DNA from 4 places in the Mesorhizobium sp. genome. Region 2 is predicted to be linked to each of the others. Evidence: riboswitches for the same ligand, from Rfam matches in the RefSeq annotation. Region 2 holds a riboswitch; each other region holds the start of a gene.
The links. Region 2 has a riboswitch for cobalamin ahead of ACO07C_RS07885 (DUF1636 family protein). Riboswitches for the same ligand answer to the same signal wherever they lie in the genome.
Positions count from the first base shown of each region.

Region 1: linked by a shared signal. The riboswitch ahead of ACO07C_RS15095 (aromatic ring-hydroxylating oxygenase subunit alpha) and the one ahead of ACO07C_RS07885 (DUF1636 family protein) in region 2 are both predicted to bind cobalamin.
Region 3: linked by a shared signal. The riboswitch ahead of ACO07C_RS01490 (DUF1636 family protein) and the one ahead of ACO07C_RS07885 (DUF1636 family protein) in region 2 are both predicted to bind cobalamin.
Region 4: linked by a shared signal. The riboswitch ahead of ACO07C_RS26295 (CbtB domain-containing protein) and the one ahead of ACO07C_RS07885 (DUF1636 family protein) in region 2 are both predicted to bind cobalamin.

Region 1 is NZ_OZ245860.1:3,192,712-3,196,520, reverse strand. Features, by position in the region: gene ACO07C_RS15100 (2Fe-2S iron-sulfur cluster-binding protein) at 1-872, opposite strand, end outside; gene ACO07C_RS15095 (aromatic ring-hydroxylating oxygenase subunit alpha) at 951-2,198, opposite strand; cobalamin riboswitch at 2,394-2,595, opposite strand; gene ACO07C_RS15090 (DUF680 domain-containing protein) at 3,111-3,320, shown strand; gene ACO07C_RS15085 (DUF680 domain-containing protein) at 3,388-3,624, shown strand; gene ACO07C_RS15080 (ABC transporter ATP-binding protein) at 3,710-3,809, opposite strand, start outside.
Region 2 is NZ_OZ245860.1:1,603,404-1,607,212, forward strand. Features, by position in the region: gene ACO07C_RS07875 (ABC transporter substrate-binding protein) at 1-827, opposite strand, end outside; gene ACO07C_RS07880 (ABC transporter ATP-binding protein) at 864-1,652, opposite strand; gene ACO07C_RS07885 (DUF1636 family protein) at 1,649-2,014, opposite strand; cobalamin riboswitch at 2,137-2,342, opposite strand; gene ACO07C_RS07890 (GyrI-like domain-containing protein) at 2,635-3,468, shown strand; gene ACO07C_RS07895 (antibiotic biosynthesis monooxygenase family protein) at 3,526-3,809, opposite strand, start outside.
Region 3 is NZ_OZ245860.1:321,745-325,553, reverse strand. Features, by position in the region: gene ACO07C_RS01500 (NADH-quinone oxidoreductase subunit A) at 1-99, opposite strand, end outside; gene ACO07C_RS01495 (winged helix-turn-helix domain-containing protein) at 428-1,627, shown strand; cobalamin riboswitch at 1,657-1,861, shown strand; gene ACO07C_RS01490 (DUF1636 family protein) at 1,899-2,327, shown strand; gene cobW (cobalamin biosynthesis protein CobW) at 2,330-3,367, shown strand; gene cobN (cobaltochelatase subunit CobN) at 3,386-3,809, shown strand, end outside.
Region 4 is NZ_OZ245860.1:5,457,709-5,461,517, forward strand. Features, by position in the region: gene ACO07C_RS26285 (hypothetical protein) at 1-286, opposite strand, end outside; gene ACO07C_RS26290 (CbtA family protein) at 289-1,035, opposite strand; gene ACO07C_RS26295 (CbtB domain-containing protein) at 1,197-1,406, opposite strand; adenosylcobalamin (AdoCbl) riboswitch at 1,407-1,556, opposite strand; gene ACO07C_RS26300 (histidine phosphatase family protein) at 1,662-2,234, shown strand; gene metH (methionine synthase) at 2,350-3,809, shown strand, end outside.

The sequences.
Region 1 (3,809 bases), 1.6 Mb from region 2:
ACGTCCGAAAGGGCGAATCGGACCGGTAGCGTGACTTCGACGGGAGACCGGGCCCCACCCTCGTCGGGCGATTCGAAGGGAGCTGGTATTTCCTCGACCGCGGGTGCGGCAAAGCTCTCCTGGTGGTAGTGGTCCATGTCGAAGCCAGAGGCGTCCAGCATACCGCGCACGGCGCGCATGAACGGGTCAGGACCGCAGCAGAAGATCTCACGCTCGCGAAAGTCTGGTGCCAGCAGAGGCAGGCGTATCGCATCGATCCGGCCCATATGCCCGTACCAGCCCTCGCGGCTCGACCGTTCCTCGATCATGAAGCCGAGCGACAGGCCCGGCATATGGCCGCCAAGCAATTCGAGCTCCTTGCGAAAGATGATCTCTTCCGGGCGCCGCGCGCAGTTGACGAAGCCGACATCTGTCCATGGCGCGCAGTCGTTCAGCCAGCGCAGCATCGACATCATCGGCGTCACGCCGGATCCGGCCGAAATGAACAGGTACTTCGCGGCCGGATGGCTGTGCAGCGAGAAATCGCCCGTCGGTCCATAGGCCTTGACATGCGTGCCAGGCTTCAGATGGTCGAACATCCAGCGCGTGCCGATGCTGCCCGCCTGCGCCTTCACCGTCACCGCGATCGAGAATGGCCGGGATGGCGAGGACGACAGCGTGTAGGTGCGCATCAGCGGGCCGTCGACGGTCGGCAATTCCAGCGTCACGAACTGCCCTGGCTTGTAGCGGAACCAGGTCTGGTTGTCGGAGCGGAAAGTGAAGGTCTTCACGTCCGGCGCCTCGTCGCTGACGCCGATCACTTCCAGCACCTGGAGCCTGTCGTTCCAGGGTGTCATCTGGTCGAGATGACGATAGAGGCCAAGGTCAGTCATCGCGTTCATCCCTCAAGTCCTTCTTGCACTGCTCATGTCGTGATCACGGAACCGCTGAGCACTTTTGGGCCACATCAGCTAGGCGACACTGCGCAGCGCCGGACGGCCGCCTTCCGCGAGGCGTGGGCCGATAAAGCGCGCATACCAGTCGACGAACTGGATCACGCCCCCCTCATGCAACTCGGAGTAAGGGCCTGGTTCATAGGCCGGCGACAGGATGCCGAACGCGTTCTCCTCGACGATGCGGCGGTCCTGATCGTTGGTCTCCGTCCACACATGGGTGAGCTCGTCGAGATTGTAATCGACGCCCTCGACCGCATCCTTGTGTACCAGCCACTTCGTCGTCACCGCCGTTTCCGTGGCGCTGATCGGCAGCACGCGGAAGGTAACGGCGTGATCAATGAGGATATGGTTCCAGGTCGTCGGATAGTGGTAGTGCATCAATGTGCCGATGCGGTCGGCCGCGACGCTGTCGGAGAGGTTCTTCTTCACCGCCCGCTTGCCGTTCATCGTGTAGCTGACGGCATCCCGCAGCAGCGGCGCGCGGGTGGCGCGGTACTGCCCTGCCGGATCGATGCGGAACTTGCTCGGCAGGCCCGCCGCTTCGCATTTCGTCCAGTGCGCCAGCATTTCCGGATCGCTGTCGGCGCCCTGCACGCCGGTTACGGTCGGTGCTTCCGGGAAGGTCTTGCACAGTTCCGGATGGTTGCCGGCGCAGTGGTAGCATTCGCGGTTGTTTTCCCAGACCAGCTTCCAGTTGCCCTTCTCGATGATCGTGCTTTCGAAGGCGACCTTCGCTTCGCTCAACCGGTGCGGCAGGAGATAGGGCTCGATCATCGCCCGCATCGGCGCGAAATCGGCGGGTTCCCCGGCCAGGCAGATGAAGATGTAGCCACCGACGCTTTCGCAGGCGACCGGCTTCAGCCCGTACTGGCTCTTGTCGAAACCGTCCGCCATCTGCCGCGCGAAAAGCAATCGGCCATCGAGCTCGTAAGTCCATTGGTGGTAGGGGCAGACAAGCTTTGCCGCCGTGCCTTTCTCGGTGTTGCACACGCGGCTGCCGCGATGGCGGCAGGAATTATGGAAGGCGTTGATCTTGCCCTTCTGGTCGCGGACCAGCACAACCGGATAGTCGCCGATCTGCACGGTGATATAGCTGCCGGGCTTCGGCAGTTCGCAATCGTGACCTATGAACAGCCAGTCGCGATACCAGATCAGCTCCATGTCGAGCTTGAAATAATCCGGGTCGGTATAAAAGGGCTGCTCGAGCGAGAAGCCGTCCCTGCGATTTTGCAGCAGCCTCAGCATGTCGTTGCGCGCGTCCATGTCCTGTCCTCATACTTCGCATCGGCCCGAAATCGGAAAACGCGACGCAATCCAAATCCCGGAGCGTACTTGCGCGACCAACAGGGCGCATGTCGCTCAAAGACTGAACCGGGGGGGAGGAGAGGAGTGACAGGACGCCGGCCGGCAATGCGCCGGTCAACCACCATCCACCTCTTGACCGCCCACCGCGATCAGTCGAGTTCTATATCTCGGGCTGGTTTCCGGGCTCTGGAGTGTCCAACTGGACGGTCGCGACACCTTCCCAGGCCTTGGCCCAGTGGTCTCCCGTTGCGACTTGAACTCCACCACCGTTGCGGGGGCAGCGCCGGGTTTCGACCGGCTTCCCAATTCTCCGCTTCGTTCGTCTCGAAGCGGCACCTGAGATGACATGATCTAATCACGACAGCGTTTGCGACATCGGCATGAAAGCGACATCGCATCCATGTGGCGCGACACGCATCCAAACATTCTCGACCCGCAATCGCAAAGGGATCGCGATGGACAAGTGGTACCCGGATGCGGCCATAGCGGCGGATCAGGCGCTTCGGACCGAGGTTCAACATGGTTAAAAAGCGCTAACAGTATCGAAAAGTGACTATTAGCACTTTCTAAAATCGAACCGAACGGTTCGTTTCTGTTGACACTGCGTGCAAGACGGTGTGAACGCCGGCTCACGAATCCAGTTGGCGACGGGTTCGACGGAACAACCTAAATAGCTGATAATAATGCATAAAATTGGCGGAGTAGAGACGCCTGGTACAATTTCAAGGTGTGGATTCATGGTCCACGCGGAACAACTTCGTGATTGGAAACGGACGGGTGGCTCACCCACATCGGGGCTGTCCGAACGACGCGAATTCCTTCCAAGACACGCCGCTAGACGGACGGAAAAAATATACTGGAGTACCAAAAATGAAAAAGATCATCCTTACTGCCGCCGCCCTTCTGGCGATTTCCGGCAGCGCTTTTGCCGGTAGTGATAACTACGGCTCGAACGGCGCCAACCAGCAGGCAAACACTGTCGACAGCTCGTACACCGCTTCTATCAAGAAGTCGGAACCGGGCGCCAAGCAGCAGCCTGCCACTCAGGGCGCCAACCGCGACCTCTTCGGCAACAACTAAAACTGCCGATCGCGGAGATGGAGCCATGCGCCCCTCCGCTGAACTTTGAAATTCAGGAGTACGAAAAATGAAGAAGATCATTCTCGCCGCCGCCCTTGTCGCGATTTCCGGCAGCGCATTCGCCGCTAGCGACAACTTCCGCGCCAACGGCCCCAACCAGCCGGCGAACGTCAATGTCGACAATGCGCCGACGGCGTCGATCGCAAACAGCAGCTCACCGGTCTACAAGTTGCTGAATTCGGCAAATGACGGGCAGAAGTCGGCCCCTCAGGGCGCCAACCGGGACCTCTTCGGCAACCACTAACAGCCGAAGCTGACAACCAAGAAAGAGCGGCGGGCCCAGCCCGCCGCTCTTTTTCGTGGAAGGTTCCGGCATGCGGTTGCCTGTTTCAGGCCGCCTTCGCTTCCGCCTGGTGAAGGGCGAATGAACGCCCGTCGGGGTCGAAGATATGAAGGTCTTCGGCATTGGCGGTAAGCCGCAGTACAGTA
Region 2 (3,809 bases):
TCCTTCATGGCGGGGTGGGCTTCCAGGAAATCGAGCAGTTTCTGGTACCCGCCGCCATCCTGATAATCGAGCAGGATCAGGAACTGGGGATTGCGCGAAGCCACCGTTTCCCAGTCCGTCGTGCCCCAGCTGGTTTCCATGTCGGCCATGACATTTTCGCCGCCGGCAGCCGAGATCATGGCGCTGGGAATTGCGAACTTGCCAGCGGTGAAAGGCTTGTCTTCACCGGAGTCATAGAGGAACACCCGCGTCCCCTTGTTGTCGCCGACCTTTGCCGTGATATCCGCCAGTTGCTTTTGCCAGCCCGAAACAAGCTCTCGCGCCTTCGCTTCCTTGTCAAAGATCTTGCCCAGCTTTTCGATGTCGCCATAAAGCAGGTCCATCGACGCGGCGGGGCGGTTCTTGTCGAGATGGACGCAGCTTTCGGTCAGCACCAGCGTCTTGATGCCGTGCTGGGCGAGCGTGTCGGGCGTTACCTCGCCGCCCGGCTTCATGCCGTAGTACCAGCCGGCGAAAAAGAAATCGGGATCGACCGCGACGAGATTTTCCATCGTCGGGTACTTTGGCGCAAGCTCAGGAATAGACCCCTGCTCGGCCTTGAATTCGGGGCCGACCTTGTACCATCCGGTAATGCCGGTGAGGCCGACGATCGATGGCTGCAGCCCGAGCGCGAAGGCCATCTCGGTCATGTTGAGGTCGTGGATGACGGCGCGTTTCGGCGCGGCGTCGAATGTCAGCGGCTTGCCGCAACTGTCGACAGTCACCGGGAAGGCAAAAGCGCCCGATGCCATCAACGAGAAGGCAAGGGACAAGACGAGACGTTTCACGGATGTTGCTCCTTTTTCAAACGGGATCGGTCGGGCTCAGGATTGCGGCGCGGCGCGATTCGGGACTTCGAACACCGTCAGTTCGCGGTCCTCGGTTGGGTGGCGCAGGCGAAACACATCGACGCCGAAAATCTCGCGGATCAGTTGCTGGGTCAGGGCCTCGCGCGGCGCCGCAAGCGCGTGCAGCCGGGCCTGGTGCATGACAGCGACCCTGGTGGCGAACGGCGATACCAGCGAGAGGTCGTGCAGCACAGCGATCACCGTCATGCCCATCCCGGCCACAAGCTCAAGCAGTTCACCGCGGGCGCGCGGATCGAGGTGGTTGGTCGGTTCGTCCAGGAACAGGATTTTCGGCTCTTGCGCGACGGCGCGCGCGAGCTGGGCGCGTTGCCGTTCGCCTCCGGACAGCGAGCCGATCGTGCGGCCCAGAAGCGGCAGCAATCCGGTCCTGCGCAGCGCCTCGACGACGATGTCGCGTTCCTCGCTCCTTCGCCGCAGGCCGGCATGCGGAATCCGCCCAAGCTCGACATAGTCGATCACGGCAAGCCGCGGATCGGGTTGATCGGTCTGGCCGACGACAGCCATGTGAAGTGCGCGCTCGGCCGCCGAAATCCTGTCCAGTCGACGCCCGGACAGCTTCAGCTCTCCCGAACTTGGCCGCAACGTGCCGGACAGCATTCGCAGCAATGTGGTCTTGCCGGCGCCGTTCGGGCCGATGACGGCAAGGCGATCGCCAGCCGCCACAGACAGGCTCACCGTGTCCACCAGATGCTGACCGTTCGCCGTCGCTGTCAGATCGATCGCTTCCAGAAGAGCCAAGGTCATACCCCACCCGCTGCACGAGGTGGGCCAGGGATGCGGGCCAGTGTCTTGCCGGCCAGCCCGGCCGGGCGTTGTCCGGAGTTGCACCAACCATCGGGCAGCGACGCATAGAGTTTTGCAAACTCGACCAGCTCGGCCGTATCAGCGTGCCGGTCAATGGAACCGAAAAGATAGGAGGCTTTTGCGTCCGCATGGAAGGCAACCGTCAGCGGACGACCACAACCCGCCATGCAGGCAATGCCTTCGACCTCGTAGTCCCGGAGAGTTTTCTCCTCATGCACCGAAAGCAGGGAACGCAAGTCGGCACACAAATCTTCGCCCGTCCTGACCCCGGTCGCGGGATCACGGCAAAGCGTGCATACCATGATGCGGTGGATTGCCTGGCAGGCGCCCAACTTTCCGTCACTTTCTCAACTGGCGACGGAAGGAAGCCCCGGCAATCGGTCGACAAGACCGATGCCACGTTTCCTCCCGGCACACCCCGTCCGGTCCACTCATGCTGATGGCAGGTCTCCTGGCTTACGGGTCGTCGCGCCATCCCGCCTTCCCAGCCTTGCCGGCCAGTGGCATTTCGGATTTTGCTCGCCGCTTACAGTTGCGGGGGCAGCCACGGCCTCGATCCAGACGGATCCTACCGTGTTCCCTTTTCACCCCTGGCCTTTCGGCTCGGGGACCATCACTGAGCCACCGTAGTTTTACCCCGAGCCCATCGCAATGAATTTTTTTGGTGAACTCGCCATACCTCTGGCTTGTGCCGTCTTGCAAGTTTTTGTTACGTAATATTATTACAGGTAATCGCACTTGCGCGTCAACCCTTGGATGCCTCCCGGATTTAACCTTCGGCTTCGCGGTTGATGCACCGCCGGACCCAAGGTGACAGGGGAATCGGACGGCGAAGTGGCTTCGATTTTGCGCTCCACGCAATTTCGATCAAACTGGTGGCGAAGCCGGGCGTCACGATGGCCGCGCGAATTGCGAGGAATGCATGAACCCAACTGAAAGAGCACTGTGGTTTGTTGAAAGCCACCTGTCGGAAGCGATCACGCTTGACGAGGTTGCCGAGAAAAGCGGCGTATCGCGCTTTTACGTAACGCGCGCTTTCGGTGCTGCCGCGGGCCGCTCGGTCATGGGCTACATGCGCGCACGCCGGCTGACGGAGGCCGCGCGCAAACTCGCTGCCGGGGCTCCCGACATCCTCTCGATCGCGCTCGATGCCGGCTACAACTCGCATGAGGCGTTCACCCGCGCCTTCCGTGGCCAGTTCGACACCACGCCGGAATTGGTTCGTGCACAGGGCAACCTCAAGAACCTCGATCTCGTGGAGCCGATCCTGATGGACCAGTCCTTCCTCGCCACTCTCGAACCGCCGCGCTTCGAGACCAGCCGTCCCTTTCTGATCGCCGGTCTTGGCGAGCGCTACAATTGCGGGACCAGCGCGGCCATTCCCATGCAATGGCAGCGCTTCGGCCCTTATATCGGCAACATTCCGGGCGAGACCGGCGACATCGCTTACGGCGTCCGCATCAACGGCGATGACGCCGGCAATTTCGACTACATCGCCGGCGTCGAGGTCTCCGACTTTTGCGACCTGCCCAAGGAGCTTTCGCGCGTGCGGGTGCCGGCCCAGAGATATGCTGTCTTTGCCCATCGCGACCACATTTCGACCATTCGCCGAACGGTCAATACGATCTGGAACAGATGGCTACCGACCTCGGGGCACGAGATCGCGGACGCACCCGAATTCGAGCGCTATGGCCCGGAATTCGATCCACGCAGCGGCGACGGTGGGCTGGAAATCTGGATACCGGTCAAAGGGTAAGGCTTCGTCGGATTGTGTTTCGGCTGCAATGGCCGAAACACAATGCATTGCCGCCACTCATTCCACGGTGACGGCGACCTCATAGAGCCCTGGATGTGCCTGCCCCAATGCCTTGTTGCGCTCCAGAAAACCGTCTTTCTGAAGATGCTCGAAGACGCGGCGCATTGCCGCCTCGTCTCGCGCCTGGGCGTAGTTGACGACACGACCGCCATCGAGGCTTCGGTGCAGGCTGGCCGACATCCAACCGGGCACAGTGCGGCAGCTTACAGCCGCCTCTCGCAAGAGGTCGATCAGCACCTGCTGGCCGCCTTCCGGCACGGTGAAGACATTGATCTGGGTGA
Region 3 (3,809 bases), 1.3 Mb from region 2:
GGCCACCAGGAACGGCGCCGCCAGCAGCGCCAGGCCGACCACAAGTGCCACGCCTATGAACAGGACGATGGGCAGGTATGAACCTAGAAGTGCGTTCATGCTCGGCTTTCCGTTGGCGCCAATCCAGTTTGAATACAGCACCGGACCCTAATGCGGAAGCGTGACAGATTAACCGCTGAACCGTTTTAGGGGCCTATGCTGCAATGCGGCGAGGGTTAGCGCAGCGCTTTCGGCGAAGCAAGTCAAACCTTGTTCAAAACGCAGGCCTGGACGGCATATCCGGGGAAACTGGTCCGATACGCTCCTGTTTGATTTCCTTCATTTTTTACTCCACTTTTCTCTCCTGACATATATACCGCCAAAACCCTGCTAGCATCACGCGGAATCACGATCTTCCCACGCCCGAAAATGTCAGAGACGCAACAGCATGAAGGAAAAGATCTCGCTTCCGATGGCCCGGCGCATTGCTCTTGCCGCCCAGGGTTTCATGGACGCCAGACCGGCCTCCACACCCGGCCGACGCCATCTCGGTCGCGTGCTGGCCCGCACCGGGCTGCTGCAGATCGATTCCGTGAGCGCGGTTGTGCGCGCTCATTATATGCCGCTCTATTCGCGCCTTGGCCCCTACCCGCTAGCGCTGCTCGACAATGCCGCGGCGACGCGCAAGCGCACGATCTTCGAATACTGGGCGCACGAAGCATCCTTCCTGCCCGTCGAAACCTACCCGCTGATGCGCTGGCGGATGGAGCGGGCCGAGCGCGGTGGCGAGATGTATACCGGGCTGGCCAAATGGGGCCGCGAGCACGGTGCGTATATAGAAGAGATCTATCGCGCGGTTGTCGATCGCGGTCCGATCGCCGCTTCCGCGCTCGAAGGCCAGAAGGGGTCGGGCGGCTGGTGGGGCTGGAGCCATGCGAAGCATGCCTTCGAATGGCTGTTCTGGGCCGGGCGTATCACAACGGCGCACCGTCGCGGCTTCGAGCGATTCTACGATCTGCCCGAACGCGTGCTGCCGCGGGCGATCCTCGATTTGCCCGTACCGGCCGCCCAGGACGCGCATCGCGAATTGCTGAGCATTTCGGCCCGCGCCCACGGCATCGCGACGGCCGGCGACCTGCGCGACTATTTCCGCCTGTCTCCCGCCGACATGAAGGGCCGGCTGGAGGAACTGGTCGAACTCGGCGAACTGTTGCCCGTGCGCGTCGAAAGTTGGGACAAGCCGGCTTACCTTCACAGGGACGCGCGTCTACCGCGCCGGATCGAGGCGCGCGCCCTGCTGGCGCCGTTCGATCCCGTGGTCTTCGAACGGTCGCGCACGGAGCGGCTCTTCGATTTCCGCTACCGCATCGAGATCTATACGCCGGCTGACAAGCGGCAGTACGGCTACTACGTCTTGCCGTTCCTGCTCGGCGACAAGATCGTGGCGCGAGTCGACCTCAAGGCCGACCGCCCGGCGAGGGTTCTGCGCGTCCATGCCGCTTACGCCGAGCCCGGTGCGCCCACCGAGACATCGGCGCAACTCTTCGACGAATTGAAGCAGATGCAGGGCTGGCTTGGCCTTGAGCACATTGAAGTGACGCCGGCTGGCGATCTGGGACCGGCGCTGGCCGACATCGCCATGTCGTAGCCGCGCGTTGACACCGCTGCCTGCAAAAGCCTAAATCCACTCCAGACGGTCTTCTCTCTTCAAAGGGAGGAGCCAAGAGGGAATGCGGTGCGGGATGAAATCCCAAATCCGCGGCTGTCCCCGCAACTGTAAGCGAAGAGCCAAGGCCGAAAACCACTGGGATGTTCCCGGGAAGGCGGCTGCCCAAGGCGATGACCCGCGAGCCAGGAGACCTGCCGTCTGGAACGATAGAATCCGATCGCCTGGCGGGTTTCCGGGCAAGGAGCGAGATTTGGATCACGACAGCAGTCTTTCGGCTGGAAGAACGGATTTTTCGTCCGGCCATGATGATGCCCTCGAACAGGTCACCATCATCATCTGCGCCTCGTGCCGCGACGAAAACGGCTCCGACGCCCATCCGCGCGCCGGCGAATTGCTGGCCGACGATGCGCGCCGCGCCGCATCCAGCGATCATATCCGTGTCCGCGCAGTGGAATGCCTCGGCAATTGCAAGCGCCGGCTCAGCGCCGCGATCCTTCGCGACGGCTGCTGGAGCTACGTTTTCGGCGACCTGACAGCGACCAGCGGCGACGACCTCGTCACCGGAGCAAAACTCTTCGCCACCTCGACCGATGGCCTCATTCCGTGGCGCGGCCGTCCCGATAGCCTGAAGCGCGGCCTCGTTGCCCGCATCCCTCCACTCGACATGTTGAAGGACTGACCATGACTGCTTCCGTCTCTCGTGTTCCCTGCACCGTCATCACCGGCTTCCTCGGCGCCGGCAAGACGACGCTGGTCCGCCATCTCCTGGAAAACGCCGGTGGCAAACGTATTGCGATCATTGTGAATGAGTTTGGCGACATCGGCATCGACGGTGAAATCCTCAAGGGCTGCGGCATCGACACCTGCCCCGAGGAAAACATCGTCGAACTGGCCAATGGCTGCATCTGCTGCACCGTGGCAGACGATTTCGTACCGGCGCTGGACCAGATCCTGTCGCTGACGCCGAAGGTCGACCACATTCTGATCGAGACGTCCGGCCTCGCTTTGCCCAAGCCGCTGGTCCAGGCTTTCCAGTGGCCGACGGTTAAGAGCCGCGTAACGGTCGATGGCGTCATCGCCGTGGTGGACGGCCCGGCGCTGGCGGAAGGCCGCGTCGCCAACGACATGGACGCCCTGCAGGCACAGCGCGCTGAGGACGAGACACTCGATCACGATGATCCGGTTGAGGAGGTGTTCGAAGACCAGATCGCCTGCGCCGACCTGATCATCCTGTCGAAGAGCGACCTGATGGACGCCGCCGGTTCGGCCCGCGCCAACGCCGTCATCAATGAACACTCCGCCCGCGCCGTGAGGATCGTGCCGACGTCGCACGGCAAGGTCGATCCCTCCGTATTGCTCGGGCTCGGTCTCGCCGTCGAGGACGACATCGAGAACCGCAAATCCCATCATGACGGCGCATTCGACCACGAGCATGACGACTTCGACACCTTCATCGTCGACATTCCCTCGATCGCCAATCCGGACGAGTTGGCAAAGCGCGTCGCCACCGTTGCCGAAGAAGAGAACGTGCTGCGCGTGAAGGGCTTCGTCGAGGTCGGCGGCAAGCCGATGCGGCTCCTGCTGCAGGCCGTCGGCCCGCGCGTCAATCATTACTACGACCGCGCCTGGACGCCAGAAGACGACCGCCGTTCGCGTCTTGTCGTCATCGGCCTGAAGGGGCTGAACCGTCCGGCGATCGAGCGTATACTCGCCGGCTGATTTCAGACACGAGCCGCGATGCATATCCTCACCACGACATCCGCCTCGCTCGACGACCTCGCCGAGCCCATCGATCTGCGGCAGACGCCGGCGGATATCGTGGCGCTGTCCTTCACCGACAGCGACCTCGCCGGACTGGCGGCGGCATGGAAGGCCGATGCCGCCCGCCTGCGCTCGATGCGGCTGGCAGCCCTGCGCGACCTGCGCCATCCCATGTCCGTCGATCTCTGGGTCGACAGTGTGGCCCGCCACGCCAAGGTTATCCTCGTGCGCATCCTCGGCGGTTACGACTGGTGGCGCTACGGCTGCGACCAGTTGGCGTCGATCGCCCGCGAACGCGGCATAAAGCTGGCGCTGCTGCCCGGTGAATGCCGCGACGAGGATCTCAGGCTGATCGAGGCTTCGACGCTGCCGCGCGAGGAACTCGACGGCCTGCTCGACT
Region 4 (3,809 bases), 3.9 Mb from region 2:
CCAGTCCCCACAGGCAGTAGCTGTACTGGATGTTGCCGTAGTTCATCAGCCGCCTGAACGTCAGGTCGGTGCGCTGCTGGCGCGCGGCGAGATCGAGGATCCTGCCGCGATAGTCGTGAATGACAGCCATCTGGCCGTGGGTGAGGCTGGGTATCGCAATGCCGCTGGTCGGCCCGCCGGTGCTGACGCTATGGGCGCCGGCGGGAGCCGCGAAAACCAGGAGCAAAACGGCGCCCGCGAGGGACGCCGCCGCAAGGCGCACGGACTTGTTGGCGCGCGCCAACATTGTCAGCGCATGGCCGGCCGCTTGGTGGCCGGGCGGGTGAGCTGGCCGCCGTAGCTGCGTTCCACCACGGCGCCGAAGACGAGGCCGAGCGTCGTCCACAGCACCACATGGATGCCGAGCGAGGCGACGCGGAAGCGCCACAGCAGATCAGCCGAGAATTTTTCCGGCACTTCGTTGATGGCCGGCAGCGCGTACTGGACGAGGGCGATGAAGATGATGAACGCCGCCCCGGCGATGATCGTCGCGTTCCAGGCGCCGAACTGCGCCCACAGGCGCCGCGCCAGCGCCACGGCGGCGACCAGTGCGGCGATGGAAACCACCAGCATGACGAAGAACAGTTCCGTGCGCGCGCCGATCGTGTCGCCATTGCCGACGGAGGGCGGATTGGCCGGATATTTGATGTAGGGCACCAGGACGATGGCGACGAAGCCGGCCAGCGCCAGCAGGGCCGCCGTGCCCCGCGGACCGAAATTGCTGACGCGGCCATAGGTATAGGCAAAGACCAGCGAGAACAGCCCGCCGATCGCCGCGCCATAGACCAGCACGCCGGTCAACAGGCCAAGGCCGGCCTGTGTCGAGCGGCTGACGATTTCGGGTTCGGGCGCCTCGCCGGCGGCTTGCGCGTTCGCCTCCTCGAAGGCGATGGCGCGGTCGACCTGCGGTTCGCCATAGACCCTGGCAAAGCCGAATGCGAGAATGCCGGCGAAGACGCCGATCAGCATCCCGCGAAGAAGAAGATTTCCAACCATGGTCATTGTCCCCACGGCATGACCGTGCCGTCCCTCGGCAGGGATCATGCGCTTGTTGCATGTTCATTGCATTGCAAGACCGCAACGCGCCCCCGAGGGACGCGCGGCCTAAAGCACTATGTCAATTGCCCGAAGCGCGGCGCGCTCGCTGGCACGATGCATCAGTGACAGGGGAAGCCGAGCAGGTGGCGGCCGTCATGCACGAATTCGTGCACACCCATGCCGGAGATCAGCGAGGTCGCGCCTTGCTCCGCGCCGATGAAATAGATCGCCAGCACCATCAGGAGGCCGCCGAAGATCGCCCACGGCAAAAGTTCTTTTACTGGGATCGGCACCGGACCGTAGGTGGGTGCGAAAGTAGCGTTGGACATCTAGACCTCTCCTGGGATGCTGCGTCCCGTTGATCGAACCATCGGCTACGGGAGAAGGCCTGACTTTCGGCAAGAAAAATGCCGATCACAGTGGCGCGACCGTGCCGGATTTACACCGGCTTCCAAACCCGTATCGTTGAAGACACTATCCACCGGATCGATAGCCGTCAACGAATTGTGATCGCTGGCACGAAATCCTGTATGTGCCAGATCGCGGGGCGATCCGCGACCCGTGGTTTGAATAGGCAGCTTCCCATGCTCGTACGCCTCACCATGATCCGCAGCGGAGCGACGCCCGCGACGCGCAAGGGGGCGTTCGCGCTCGATGAGCCGTTGGAACAGAGTGCGCATGGGCTGGCGGCGGCGGTGGGGGCGGGGTTGCGCCGCGCCGACCGGGTGCTGACGAGCCCGATGCAGCGGGCCCGGCAGACCGCCGAGGCGATGTCGCTGCAGGCATCCGTCGAACCTCTTCTGGCGGATCAGGACCACGGACGCTGGGCCGGCAAGAGCCTTGAAGAGGTGCACGCCGATGATCCCGACGGCATCGCGGCCTGGCTCGCCGACCCCGATGCCGCGCCGCATGGCGGCGAATCGCTGGCCGATGTGTCGCGCCGGGCTTCGGCGCTCATGGATCGCCTGATCGCCGAACACAGCCGCACGATCGCGGTGACGCATGCCAGCGTCATCCGCGCGGCAATAGCGCATGTCCTCGGCGCGCCACTTTCCGCCTGCCGCAAGATCGACGTCGAGCCGCTGGGGATCGCCGAGTTCTCCAGCGACGGACGCCGCTGGATGCTCAGGATCGCCAGACCGGGAAAGGCCGATTGAGCGTGCGAGTGCGAAGCCCTTGGGAAGCGGCGTGACAAACATCGCCCGAAGGCGTATGTTGACATAAAGATGTCTTTATGTGACTTGGGTTTGACTGTCGCCCCAAGGATAAAAAATGTCGCGGAATTCGCCATCGCTGGACGACCTCCTGGGCCCCGTCGCGGCCACGCCCGACGGTTCGGAGGTGCTTGCGGCGCTAGCGGCGGCGGCGCGCGAACGCATCCTTATTCTCGACGGCGCCATGGGCACGCAGATCCAGGGGCTCGGCTTCGACGAGGCGCATTTTCGCGGCAAGGCCTTTGCCGGCTGCGCCTGCCACCAGCAGGGCAACAACGACCTCTTGATCCTGACGCAGCCCAAGGCGATCGAGGACATCCACTATCAGTATGCCATCGCCGGCGCTGACATCCTGGAGACCAACACATTTTCGTCGACTTCCATCGCGCAGGCCGATTACGGCATGGAGGATGCCGTCTACGCGCTGAACCGCGACGGGGCGCGGCTGGTGCGGCGTGCGGCGAAAAGGGCGGAGTTGGAGGACGGCAAGCGCCGCTTCGTCGCCGGGGCGCTCGGGCCGACCAACCGCACCGCGTCGATGTCGCCGGATGTGAACAATCCCGGCTATCGGGCTGTAAGTTTTGACGATCTGCGCCTTGCCTATGGCGAGCAGCTGCGCGGGCTGATCGACGGCGGCGCCGACATCATCCTGATCGAAACCATATTCGACACGCTGAACGCCAAGGCGGCGATCTTTGCCTGCAACGAGATTTTCATCGAGAAGGGCGTGCGCCTGCCGGTGATGATTTCCGGCACCATCACCGACCTGTCGGGCCGCACGCTGTCCGGCCAGACGCCGACGGCCTTCTGGCATTCGGTTCGCCATGCCAGTCCCTTTACCATCGGCCTCAACTGCGCGCTCGGCGCCAGCGCCATGCGCGCGCATCTGGCCGAAATTTCGGGCGTCGCCGATACGTTCACCTGCGCCTATCCGAATGCCGGCCTGCCCAATGAATTCGGCCGTTACGACGAGAGCCCGGAACTCATGGCCGCGCAGATCGAGGATTTCGCGCGGGAAGGGCTGGTCAATGTCGTCGGCGGCTGCTGCGGCTCGACGCCCGACCACATCCGCGCCATCGCCGAGGCGGTGAAAAAATATCCGCCGCGCGCCATTCCCCAGATCGAGCGCAAGATGCGGCTGTCGGGCCTGGAGCCGTTCACGCTGACCGACGAGATACCCTTCGTCAATGTCGGCGAGCGCACCAATGTCACCGGCTCGGCCAAGTTCCGCAAGCTGATCACGGCGGGCGACTATGTCGCCGCGCTCGACGTGGCGCGCGACCAGGTCGCCAATGGCGCCCAGATCATCGACATCAACATGGACGAGGGCCTGATCGACTCGAAGAAGGCGATGGTCGAGTATCTCAACCTGATCGCCGCCGAGCCTGACATCGCCCGCGTTCCCGTCATGGTCGACTCCTCGAAATGGGAGATCATCGAGGCCGGCCTGAAATGCGTGCAGGGCAAGCCGCTGGTCAATTCCATCTCGATGAAGGAAGGCGAGGAAGCGTTCCTGCA